3 regions of the Thalassotalea insulae genome follow, and region 1 is predicted to be linked to each of the others. Evidence: riboswitches for the same ligand, from Rfam matches in the RefSeq annotation. Region 1 holds a riboswitch; each other region holds the start of a gene.
The links. A riboswitch is a leader RNA that binds a small molecule or an ion and turns the genes downstream of it on or off. The one in region 1 is predicted to bind cyclic di-GMP.
Positions count from the first base shown of each region.

Region 2: another riboswitch for cyclic di-GMP. It lies ahead of QQK06_RS08820 (GGDEF domain-containing protein); the one in region 1 lies ahead of QQK06_RS17600 (DUF3718 domain-containing protein).
Region 3: another riboswitch for cyclic di-GMP. It lies ahead of QQK06_RS08540 (hypothetical protein); the one in region 1 lies ahead of QQK06_RS17600 (DUF3718 domain-containing protein).

Region 1 is NZ_BSST01000001.1:3,921,861-3,926,122, reverse strand. It holds gene QQK06_RS17610 (methyltransferase domain-containing protein) at 1-562, opposite strand, end outside; gene QQK06_RS17605 (AAA family ATPase) at 768-1,358, shown strand; gene QQK06_RS17600 (DUF3718 domain-containing protein) at 1,447-1,791, opposite strand; cyclic di-GMP riboswitch class I at 1,880-1,964, opposite strand; gene QQK06_RS17595 (RNA-binding S4 domain-containing protein) at 2,116-2,454, shown strand; gene QQK06_RS17590 (ion channel) at 2,574-3,560, shown strand; gene QQK06_RS17585 (proline--tRNA ligase) at 3,714-4,262, shown strand, end outside.
Region 2 is NZ_BSST01000001.1:1,937,714-1,941,975, forward strand. It holds gene QQK06_RS08810 (hypothetical protein) at 1-95, opposite strand, end outside; gene QQK06_RS08815 (tetratricopeptide repeat protein) at 104-1,966, opposite strand; cyclic di-GMP riboswitch class I at 2,099-2,181, shown strand; gene QQK06_RS08820 (GGDEF domain-containing protein) at 2,475-3,485, shown strand; gene QQK06_RS08825 (2-thiouracil desulfurase family protein) at 3,502-3,975, opposite strand; gene QQK06_RS08830 (DUF3630 family protein) at 3,977-4,262, opposite strand, start outside.
Region 3 is NZ_BSST01000001.1:1,878,463-1,882,724, forward strand. It holds gene QQK06_RS08530 (ABC transporter ATP-binding protein) at 1-315, opposite strand, end outside; gene QQK06_RS08535 (efflux RND transporter periplasmic adaptor subunit) at 325-1,599, opposite strand; cyclic di-GMP riboswitch class I at 1,831-1,922, shown strand; gene QQK06_RS08540 (hypothetical protein) at 2,233-2,652, shown strand; gene QQK06_RS08545 (peptidylprolyl isomerase) at 2,705-3,562, opposite strand; gene QQK06_RS08550 (DUF445 family protein) at 3,678-4,262, shown strand, end outside.

The DNA.
Region 1 (4,262 bases):
GATGTAATTCTTGCGCATGTTTAGTTTTACTATCCGCTACCGCAGAATGATCAACTATCACTAGCTGGCCCCCTGACTTAAGCGCGCCCAGCACATCCGATAAAAACTGCGCTTTATTAATATCCCAACCTTCGGCTTTATGGTACAAGTCGTGATAACCAAGGATGAAAAATACCGCATCAAACTGTTTATCGGCTAACTCTAAATTATCGGTTTCTCTGTCATAACGGATCACATTAGCTAAACGATTATCTTTTAGTCGTGCCGCCAATTCTTTTTCAATATAAGGCATATATGCTTGATTGTTATGCAGATAAACCTTACCGCTATTCCCGACTTTTTCTGCGAGCAGCTCACTGTAATAACCTCCACCTCCGAGTAAATCTAATACTGTCATTCCTGAACTAACTTTTGTTAATTCTATTACTTGAGGCCCCTTTCGTTGCACATCCAAAGCAAGATCAGCTGCCGACCTTTGCCCTTTAGTAAAAGAAAAGTCAGCCGCAAAGCATAACGAACTAAGCAACAAACAAGTCGATAGTAATAATATTTGTTTTTTCATAGTGTTCCCCATATTGTTTTTGTTAACATAGCGTTATGAGTGCAAGAGTAAATATTCTATTGCGCTCATTAGCATAATTTTATCGATGAACCACATTGCAAATCTTTTTTAGCATAGGGTTAAATTTAATTTAACCTACTAATTACTGTGATAATAAAGAAAGTACTGCGATACTAGAACGAGAATTCAAACCTATTATTTCATTATGAATATCACAAAAATAAAAAAACGCATCGTATTAACCGGTGGCCCGGGCGGCGGAAAAACTACCGCGCTTGATTTGATCCGGCGAGAATTTTGCGGGAAGATAGCCTCGGTCCCGGAAGCTGCAACCATGATATTTAGTGGTGGTATCAGTCGTGCGATGACACCAGAAGTACTTAAAGCGCAGCAAGTGGCGATCTTTAACCTGCAAAAAAACTTAGAAGATATTCAACGAGCCGCACATCCAGATTGTTTAATTTTATGTGACAGGGGTTCATTAGACGGTCTGGCGTATTGGCCTGAAAGTGAGCAGGACTTTTTTACTAAAATGAATACCTCCTTAGAACTAGAGTTAGCCCGTTATGACGCGGTGATATTTTTCGAAACGGCAGCCAGGTCCGGGGAAAGTATAAAAAGTAACAACCCGGTCAGAAACGAATCGGAGCAAGCGGCGATTGAATTAGATAAAAAATTAAAAAAAGTCTGGTCTCAGCACCCAAACTTTAACTTAGTCGGCAGCTCTGAATCTTTTATACGCAAAGTAATGTTTGGCATTATGACGGTAGAAAATGTTATCGGTACTTATCGTTAACTGTGTATCAATTAATGACAATAAAAAAGCGCTGTCTGAATACAGACAACGCTTCTCATTTATAGATTAACAGCAATTAATTAGGCAATTAACCTTGCACTCGCTTTTGCGCTACGCTAGCTAATTCACTATTAGCTAATGCAGATAAATTAGTTTCAATCACTTTTTTCGATAACTTGCCAATTATCATAGCACCTGTTTCCGTAGCATTACGAGACGCAGCAAATGCTAGCAAGTTTTGACCATTACACTGAATACCGTCAAATACATTACGAATTTTAAGTTTGTTAGTTTTTAGATATGAACGTAATTTTGATTTGTTATCAACATTGACGTATTCACATAAATTTTGCGCAATAGTAGAGGCTTGAGTTTTTGGTGCAAAGCTAGCAGATAAAGAAATGATAGTAGCAACAGCAATAATGTTTTTCATGAATAATCCTATTAATAAACAACCTAATTAGTATTAAAGAAACGGTTGTACTATTACGCTTGATTACCTGAACATAGTGATTTGTTGCTGAGGTAACTCCGCTATCGTAGGCATAAGCCCTTAGACCGGATGTTTTGCGTAGTACCCTTTCAAGCACCTTGCCGTTTCTAGCTGGCGCGCATTCTACGGAAATAAGCGTTCAGTTCAATAGATATTCCTGCTTTTTTGTATCTGCTTTGTTTCTACACACTCGCTGCCTTTATCTTGTGCTCACCTGAACATGCAAGTTACAATAACTACAGTGCAATAATTAAGGTGTAAAAATTGAACAATACCATTAGCGTCGAACTTGAAAATCAGCCAATTGAGCTATGTAAGTTGTTAAAGGTTGCCAACCTAGTCAACGGTGGTGGCGAAGCAAAAATAGTAATTAGCGAAGGCTATGTTGCTGTTAATGGTGAAATTGCATTGCAAAAACGTCGTAAAATTTATCATCAGGATGTAGTTGAGTTTAATGGTGATTTTATTGAAGTCATTTGCCATACGCCATTAGAGACTCCTAAAGCTAAACCAGAAAAGAAAAAAGCGCCGTTATCCACGAATAAAGCTTCAGCAAATAAAAAAACTACGGCATCAGGAAAAAGAAAAAAAATCTCATTTTAAAGTCACAACCATTGCTGAGTATATCAGCTCAGCAATGACCCCTTTACTCCTCAGTACTAACATAGCTCTAGATAACTACCTAATTAGGCAAAATATTTTCTGCTGACTATACTGGCGGTATGAACAAAAATCATCACCTGTGCCAATACGATGATCCGGACGGGATCCCATGTTTAGAAGAAGCGATGAAACATTCGCATTATTGCTATTGGCATGACAGCAGTGTCGATAAATCGGGTCCCGAAGTCAAAGAAGCATTGATAGAGTTTACACGCTCGGGCGGTATGACTCGCGGCATTTGCTTAAAAAATACCGATCTGAAAAATATTGATCTGGTCAATCATTACCATAAAGAAGGTTTTGATTTTTCTTACGCCGATTTTTACCGTGCTAACTTGTCCGGTGCTCACCTTTTTAACATTAATTTTAACCACACCAGTTTAATGAAAAGTGATCTTCGTTATGCCAACTTAAATTGTGCCAACCTTAACGGTGCCAACCTCTTAGGGATCAAATGGAAAGGTTGCAAAATCGAGCACCTTTCCATTGGCAAAAAGTTAGTACAGGAAGTGCGGGCGAAACAATTGCTCAAAGAAGGCGAACAAGCTTTGGCTTTAGATCAGTTTGAGCAAGCAGAAGAAATTTATCGTGATCTAAGAAAGCACGCTGAAATGGAAGGTATATTTACCATGTCAGGCGAGCTTATTCAAAAAGAGCTCACCATGCGTCGAATGCAAATGCCTAAAGCCAGTTTTCGGCGCTTTAGCTCCAAAATTGTGGATTTATTCTGTGGTTATGGTGAAGACCCAATCCGCATTGTTGGTATCTCCTTACTGCTTATTGTTATATGTGCTGCATTATATACGTACACCGGATTAAGTTATCAAGGCGATGTCCTCACCTACGATAGCAACAAAAGCATCACCGAGAACTTTTCCCTCTTTCTCTCCTGTTTATATTATTCGATCGTCACGTTTACCACCTTAGGCTACGGCGATTTTACCCCTGTTGGTATCTCGCGCGCAATCGCCGCAATAGAAGCCTTTACCGGCAGTTTTACCATCGCGTTATTCGTCGTAGTATTTGTTAAGAAAATGACCCGCTAAATAAATTTTCCTCTTTACTAAAAATAAGCACAATTTGTGACTATTAACTGATAATAAAACACAAATTGTGGTCAATTTCTCTTTTTCATCCCCTTGCGCCCTGCTAGAATAAAGGCACTAATTTATAAACCCTATTTTTTGGAATATCCATCCATGCGTACTAGCCAATATATGCTTTCAACGTTGAAAGAAACCCCTGCTCATGCAGAAGTGATCAGCCACCAATTAATGTTACGGGCGGGACTCGTTCGTCATGTTGCATCAGGCTTATACACTTGGCTACCGACGGGACTAAAGGTACTACGTAAAGTTGAAAAAATTGTCCGTGAAGAAATGGAAAAAGCCGGTTCAATCGAAACCTTAATGCCTATGGTGCAACCTGCTGATTTATGGGAAGAATCAGGTCGCTGGGATGATTATGGCCCGGAATTACTGAGATTAAACGATCGCCATCAACGTCCATTTGTTTTAGGTCCAACGCACGAAGAAGTAATTACTAAGTTAGTAAGTAACGAAATCAGCAGTTACAAGCAGCTGCCGTTAAACCTATTTCAGGTGCAAACCAAGTTTCGAGACGAAATTCGTCCACGCTTTGGTGTAATGCGTGGCCGAGAATTCTTAATGAAAGACGCGTACTCTTTCCACTTAAGTGATGAATGTTTGAAAAAAACCTATCAGATCATGTTTGATGCGTATTGCCGT
Region 2 (4,262 bases), 2.0 Mb from region 1:
ACAATTAACAACTGTCGGTACAAACTTTCCGCACGAAAATAAAAATAAATACTAACGGCAACAAATATACCAATAATTACCAGACTAAATACCATATATAAGCCTATGTTTTATAACTACTATATTCAGCTCTCGTTGATTCGCTCAAACGAGATAAGAAAATGTAAGGATCAATATCTTGAACATTTGGAGATTGGCAATCGTAACCAACTTTTAAAGAAAACTCACCTAAATTAGCAAAAAACTGCACTTTTAATGCGTTTGTTAATTGTTCAAAGGTTTTTCTTAACTGCTCTGGTGCTTGATAAGGAGCAAGAAATAAATACTCTCCCTCATTAATTAACCCAACCTGATCAAATTCTCCTTTATGTTCATTAACCAAGGTAGCGATAATACGTGCCACTTCCTCGACCACCTTTTTATTGAACTGAAATCTTAATTCTTGCCAATTATCGATGGAAAAATACCCCACTGACAGTGGGTATTCAAATTTTCGCGCCATTTTATAATAATGTTGATAAAAGCTCTTAGTTTGCGAAGGCGTTGCCAAAATATCTGTCGGCTTTTCAATTTCATCATATTGCTGATTCAATCGTTTTGCCCTGTGTTTAAGTATTATGCTCAATAGTAAAATCACCATTAGCGCAATGACGACAGCCAGACTGACAATTACCTGATATTGCTGGTTAAATTTTTCAGCAAACTGATTTTTCAGTTCAGTTTCTGCCGCCATATTTAGTGACAATTCGCGATTTTTTTCGCTGGCAATATTATTAGGATCCAACTCGCTTGGCAGGTGCTGATGGACATGATTAAAATGTTTATAACGCTCAATATACCTAGTTTGCGCCTGATAAGCTTGTTGATATAACCCCTGCTCCTGATACATTTGCGCCAAGTATTGATAGAAGGCAATTTGTTCTTGAGTCAATTCCGTACTGTTAACCAACATTTCAGCCTGAGTGATATATTGATAGGATTGTGCGTAGTTTCCCTTAACTTTGGCTACCTGAGCCAAGTTAAGTAAAGTTGTTAAATACGGCTGAGGGATGTTTTGCCCATGAAAAAGTTCATTCGCCACCATCAAATGCTCAGATGCCTGATCATACTTTGCTTGCTTTAATAACACTTGCCCCAAGCCAAGCTCTGCGTATGCAATTCTGATCGGCGCATTTTTTTTCTCAGCATATTGTTTTGCACCATTAAAGGCATGAAAGGCATCATCTAACTGATCTAATTTAAGATAACAACGAGCAATATTGTAATAGGTCTGGTCAATATTAAATTGTTTATTCTGATCAAACCTGATTTTCAGTACCTTATTATATAGTTTTAGCGCCGTTTGATATGAACCTAAATAAAAATGCGCATTAGCAATCACCGCCAGTAAATGAATATGATCATTAAATTGCTCATAATTTGCGAGCAATTGCTGAATTTGCTGTAAATCGATTAATGCCAGTTGATGCTCCGCAATAACCGCATTCGCCATAGCCCGATATCCCAAAGCCTTAATCAACAAAATAGGAGTGTTAATTTGTTTTGCCAATACAACCGCCTGATCGGCAATTTCCTTCGCTTGGTGATATTTACCTTTATAGTAATAACCAGCGGCCACTTTCAGTGTTAATGATAAATGTAGCTTAGCCTCTAGACCAATCAACGCTTCGCCATCTAAAGAAAATTGTAATGCTTTCGCCAAATCCCCTTTATTAACGGCTGCATCAGCTAATAAACTAAACATTTTACCTATGGTATTAGCGTTATAGAGCTCTCGATTGCGAATCACTTTTTGCGATAATTCAATCACTGTTTGATAAGGCAAGGATTCAGGATCGGTCAAAAACAAGGTATCAACCTGAATAATATTGTCTTGCAGTTCCGACAGTTTTGCTTCATTGGCATCAACAAAAGTTGTAAAAAAACCAGAAAACAGCACTAACAGCACAAATAAGCTAGATTTCATTAATCTATATTTTCCTTAATATTCATAACATTATAAATAAACTGTCGATAGTGGCGACGACATGACACGATAATTTATCATAAAGGTTTACAAGCTGTCTTCATAGCTTATAATGGTCACTGAGCTGCTAAAGCTCGATAAGGGCAAATCTAGTGAAAGCTAGAGACGCAAAGTTACCGGTCTAAGGGGAAACCTAAGATAGCGGAACTACCGAATTTAGATATAGTGGGGGCTTGTCTATATTTTGCAGTCGCTAACTTACTATTCCTGACCTACTTTGCGTGCCTCCCTTGTCCCTCTCATGAGTTTAATAAAACATCATGTCTACTGCGACACAATAGCGCATTATCAACAAATTTAGGCAGAATCAATCTTACCAGCCACTTTATTTACATTTTATTAATACTAATTCCATATTTACTCTAGCACTTTTGACAAAATTGCTAGAGAATAGATGCCATAATAATAATAATAAGACGTCGCCGCGCTAATTAGAGGTTTGGAAGTAGTGAAGTATCATGATTCCATGGAACAAGCAGATAACAAACTTGCGCTTGCTATAAAGCAATTGCAACTTTGGCACCTCCCTGCTTCGCCGATAAATTATGCCGTCAGTTATGAATATGTCAGCGGCAAAAATACAGCGCTCATTGCGCAAATAAAACAGCATTTTTCCTTAGGCAAAAAGCTGGATAATTTTTTTATTGAAGAGCTATATCAACTTTATATTCTCGGACAAGGTAAATTTCGTGACGAGATAATCACAGAAATTGATGACCTTATTAGTGGCGTCCAGCAAAATAGTGAAAGTTCGGTTAACTTTACTAGCAACTTAATCAAAAGAATTGATGACAACATCACAGGATTAAAATCCCAAAACGCCCAACAAATCGCATACGCTATCCAACAAATTGAAAAGGCGTCGCTGTCATTTAAGCAAAAGCAACAACAGCTGGCGCAGCAATTAAAAATTTCTAAGCAACAATCGCAATCACTGAAAAAAGAGTTAGCAGAAGTTAAAAAGGAAATTTATCTGGATCCATTAACTGGCTTATACAACCGTAAGGCACTTAATAAGCACTTGGAAAGCTGGAGCAAAGAGAATCCAAATAAGCAAGTGGCTGCGATTGTGATTAGTGTCGATCAAATGCAACAAATAACTCAGAAATACGGAGCCTTGATCAGCGATGTATTATTGGCAAAAGTAGCGAATAAAGTTAGCAGCTACGTCGGTGACAGTGGGCTCCCAGTGCGTGCTGGCCACGATGAATTTTTAATACTCTTGCCAGAAATTGAACGTTCTACAGCCGGCGAAATCGCAGAAAAAATCCGCCAGGGTGTAGAAAAACTTCGTTTTGTTAGCAGCAAATCAGGAATGCATTTACCACAAATGACGATTTCAACCGGGGTTAACGACTTTAAACTGTCCCAAAATGTTCAGACAATTCTTAATTATACCCGCACTTTAGTAATGGATTTGCAGCGCGGTGGTCATAATAGGCTCACAGTAGCTAATTAACCCCAGCTCGGCTTCACTAATTATCTTGATCGAGTGCCTCGACTTGCACAATAAGTTCATTAAGGCTTTGCTCAGAGTAGACTGTAATACCGTTCTGACGTAGCAATGCTGCCGTCAGCCCTTGCCCAACAATTTTTTCTCCCTGAAAATGACCGTCATATATTAACTGACTGCCACAAGATGGACTGGATTCTTTTAATAAAGCGTAACGAATTTTATGTCGCTGGCAAAGTGCCAAAGCAGACTGCGCCCCTTGATTAAAAGCATCAGTGACATCAATGCCGGTATTATCATAAACCCTGTGATCTAGCTGGCTAATTTCAGCTGGTGCTCTAGGCACAGATAAGCCGCCGGCAACTTCAGGGCAAACAGCCACTACACGTCCTTGTTGCTGCCAGCGAATGAGCTGTTGATTTAGTAACAGCTGATGGCCGCCATCATAACGGACGCTTTGCCCTAACAAACAGGCACTGACTAATATTTTTTCCATATCATGCCCCTTTTAACACTGCATAAAAAGACTCTATATTCATTTGAGCCATCTCATCTTCACTATCAAGCCAGATTGACTCAGAGTAGCATTCAAAATTTAATTGAAAATGATTTTGCTGCCATAGTAAGCGGGCTACCACCCGATCGGCTCCTTCTAAAGATTCAACCCACTGACATTGTGGATACTGATGAAAAAATTGCTCTACGATTAGCGCAATATCTTCTTGCGACCAGTTCTGATTGCACGTTAATATAATATTTGAATCAATTAACTCGTTGCATTTA
Region 3 (4,262 bases), 2.0 Mb from region 1:
ATCAACATTGTCAAAAAGGGGTAAATCAGGCAAAAGATTAAAGCTTTGAAAAATAAATCCAATTTTTTGATTTCGTATTTCTGACAATCGATCATCACTTAATCCCTTAACATTTTGACCATCTAAAAAGTAATCACCGTGTTCAAAGGTTTCTAATAACCCGGCGATATTTAAAAATGTAGTTTTTCCCGAGCCGGAAGGGCCGGTCACCGAAACAAATTCACCACTTTTAATATGTAAATTGACGTCTCTTAACGCATGTGTTTCTACTAAGTTAGTTCTGTATATCTTGCTGACGTTATCCATTTTTAACATGGGATTCTCCTATTTAGTCAGATAAATTTGATCACGACTGTTGAACAAATCGAGGCTTGAAATCACTATTTGATCACCCGCCTGTAAACCGGCTACAACTTCAATTTCACCTATGCTTCTCGCACCAAGGTTGACACTGGTACGAATGGCATTATCACCATTGACGACATAAGCAATACGACCACCACCGCTTTCGACAAACGGACCTCGGCGCACTTTTAAAACATTTTCTTTTGATTCAATTAAGATACGGGCACTGACACGCTGGTTTTGACGCAAGTTTGCGATACCATTTTCATTAAAACGTAAGCGTCCTTTAACTTGGCCATTATTCACCTCTGGCGATATAGCAACGATTTGTCCCATATGGTTTTCCCCGTTAAAGCTAATTTCACTGGCCAGGCCGACACCTAAATCATCAGCAAAACTTTCCGGGATATTCACTTCTACTTCAAAGACGCTAAGATCAATTACCGTGATCAGCGACTCATTCGCAGCAACATTGTCTTTTTCTCGGATACTCACGCTACCAATAATGCCGTCTGTCGGTGCAATCAAAATCAGTTCCTGAACCTGGCGTTTAAGGTCATTTACTACAAATTGTTGACGGTCGAGCTGAGACTGCTTACGTTTTAACTCAAACGCCATGCTTTCTTTTTGTAGATCAAAATTTTGTTTTGCATGGCGATGAGCGAGTAAAGCACGTTTATATTCTGCAATTTTTTCTTCGTATTCTTTTTGGCTGATCAATGAATCTTTAATGCTAATTTCCGCTCTATTTTTATTAACCTCAGCTGCCTCTAAATTCACCGCCGACATTTCTATGGTTTGCTGAGTATTTAACTGTGACGTTTTGATTTCAATTTGATGACGGCCAACTTCCAGTTCTAATTGATCTAAAGTTGCCAATTCTTGCTCATAACGGTTTCTTAATTGCGGACTATTTATTTCTGCGAGTTTTTGCCCTTGTGTTACCGTATCACCTGCTTTAATAAACAAACTAACAATGCCAGGGGCTTTTGCATAAAGTGTTGGACTATTCGCCGCAACAATTTGCCCTTGTACACCGATATCACGTTGCAAATTACCACGCTCAACTGTGGCAAATCTCAATCGCTCGGCCGCCACCGTTAAGTCAGAAGAAAACATACTGTTAAATTTGGGTGCGGCATAACCAATAACACTGATAATAACAATCAATACCAGAGCAATTTGCATGATCCGTTTTTTGTTAAAGTGTGGCTGCTCAATCTTAATATCTTGACCAGAAGTGTCTCTCAACATAGATATGTTCCTGTAAGTGAAATTGACTGTTACCGAAGTAACACTTTCGTAATAAGGTTGTTAACAGCAAAGAAAGTGCCAACACTTATACGGTTGATTTTATTGAATTTAATTTAAAATAATAAAGAGCGAACAGTGTCCTGTTCGCTCTAACTGATGACCGAACAGCTAGATTAGCCACAGGTGGAATCTGTACATTTATCCAAAAATTCGTTACATTGAGCACGCATCAGTTGAAAAAGGCAAACTAGATGAAAGTCTAGGACGCAAAGCCAGCGGTCTAAGGAAATTTGAAAAGTTTCTATGATGGCGTAGCTACCGACACTGGAGTATTGAATTGTAATACCAAGTTGCTTAATAACAGCTCAATATCCCTTGTATACCAGCAGTTTCTGCTGCCCATTTTCAGCATGCACCTTAATTAACCACTTTTTAAAGAGTAAATTATGTGTGATCAACAAAGAAAAACCTACGATGCCGATAGGCAGACTATAATTGATAATGAAAATTATATTATCGGTATAAATAACCTGTTTCTTTAACAGTCAAGAGATCAGGTTTGCTATCAACCATGGGCAAAAAACTGACTTATGCCAATTAAACAACTAAGGATAATTAACATAAGGTATATCAATGAAATCGATTATTATTGCTATTTTTTTCGCGTTAACGCTGTGTGCTTGTAACGAACCAAAAGAGATTAGTGCCGATCAAGTCGCAGTGGCATTTTTCGACGCCCTCTATAATCAAAAAGATATCAAACAAGCCACCAGTTACTGTACACCTGATTTTGCCAAGCAGCTCACTCAGTACCGCACCGCGCAAAATGCCGCTCGTCGTTTATTTAATATGTCTTTTGACTCAACAAAAATTGATGCGGCGCTCGCAGACTTTAAAGTAAGAGAAGAGTTTAATACTACCGGTAAATTAACCATTTTATTTACTGGTGATCGTCATGGTAAAACCTATAAAGAACTCAAAAGCATAAAAATGGTTAAAAAAGGTCAAACCTGGCTGGTTGATGAATTACTCAAAGATCCTATCGCTAGCTAGCGAGTAATAGATGAGTTATTGCTTAACTTGCGCTAACTCATCTATTAATCTGTTACTGCGCAATACGTACACCAACCGGCGTTTGGCAAATATCTAGCACTTGCGGCGGTTTTTTGTAGAAAAACGTATGATCGCGTTGTTTGCGCTCGGCTAACTTCTCGGCATATGTTGGATGCTCGGTATTTTTCACTTCCAGATTAAGGCGCTGCGCTACTGGCACATCCGTCATCAATTGCACTTTCACCATAGGAGTATAATCTTTTTTATCCACCTCCGTTGCACCTTCAATGACTGAGGTACGAGTGATCGACTGGACATGATTCATGCCATAAACTACTCGGCCAAATACCGTCATAATGCGGTCTAAATAGCGAGGTGCCTGACCATTAGGGATATAAAAATGGCTAGTGGCGGTATCAGGCTCATTTTCCCTTGCCATGGCGATCACGCCAGGACAATGTAACAACCAGGCCTTTTGCTCTTTCGGGCTATAACCCAAAGCAAAACCGTCTTTAAAGCCAGTTTGCGGCGCGAATAAGTCATTATTTTGTACTAAAGTGAATGACCACTTATTATCAACCGCAAAATCTCCTTCAATTTTTAACGGCGCTACTGATTTATCCTTTTCGCTGGCGTCTTCCGGCCCCCCCTGAGCGACAAAGCCATCGATCACCCGATAAAACTTTTCTCCATCATAAAAGCCTTTTTTAACCAGCGTCTTAAACTGCTTTACATGGTTTGGCGCAAACTGAGGTGCCAGTTCGATCACTACCTTGCCCTGAGGTAAAGTCATTAGTACGGTATTCTCGGGATCCAATTTACGCCATTGAGAGTCTTGCGTCTGGCTAAACGAGCTGGCAGAAGCGAACAGAACTAAGCTACAGGCAAGCGCTAACGATTTCATTTTCATAATTTTTTCCTAATTGTTGTTGCTGTTTAGTTAACCAAATCAGCTCGCTTGGCGCAATCCCTAAGCCCTGATACACTAGCGCCGGTTATCATCAAATAAGCAAACGGAGATAAAAGTGAATAAAAGCATGATCACTAACCTCTTGGCACTGGCATTTACCCTAGGCGGCTGGTATAGCGAACAGGCCATCATTTACAGTATTGGGCTATTTGCCCTGTCCGGTGCCATTACTAACTGGTTAGCGATACATATGCTATTTGAAAAAGTCCCGCTGTTATATGGCTCTGGGGTGATCCCGGCACGTTTTGAAGATTTTAAAGCCGGTATTCGCAACCTAATGATGGAACAATTCTTTACCGAGGAAAATATCGATCGCTTTCTATCTGACAGTACAGGTCACGCCAGCACCTTAGACTTGGCGCCGGTCATTGAGAAAATCGATTTATCACCAGCGTTTGACGATCTAGTCAACGTTATTGAAAACTCGTCTTTTAGCGGCATACTTGCTATGGTTGGCGGCGCGCAAGCATTACAACCTATGCGTGAACCTTTTATTGATAAAATGAAAGAAACCATGGGACGGATCTCGCAAAGTGAGCAGTTTAATACCATTTTGCGTGATCAGCTTGAACAGCCAAATGTCATGACTAGCATGAGGTTAAAAGTCAGCGATATCATCGAAAAAAGATTAAATGAATTA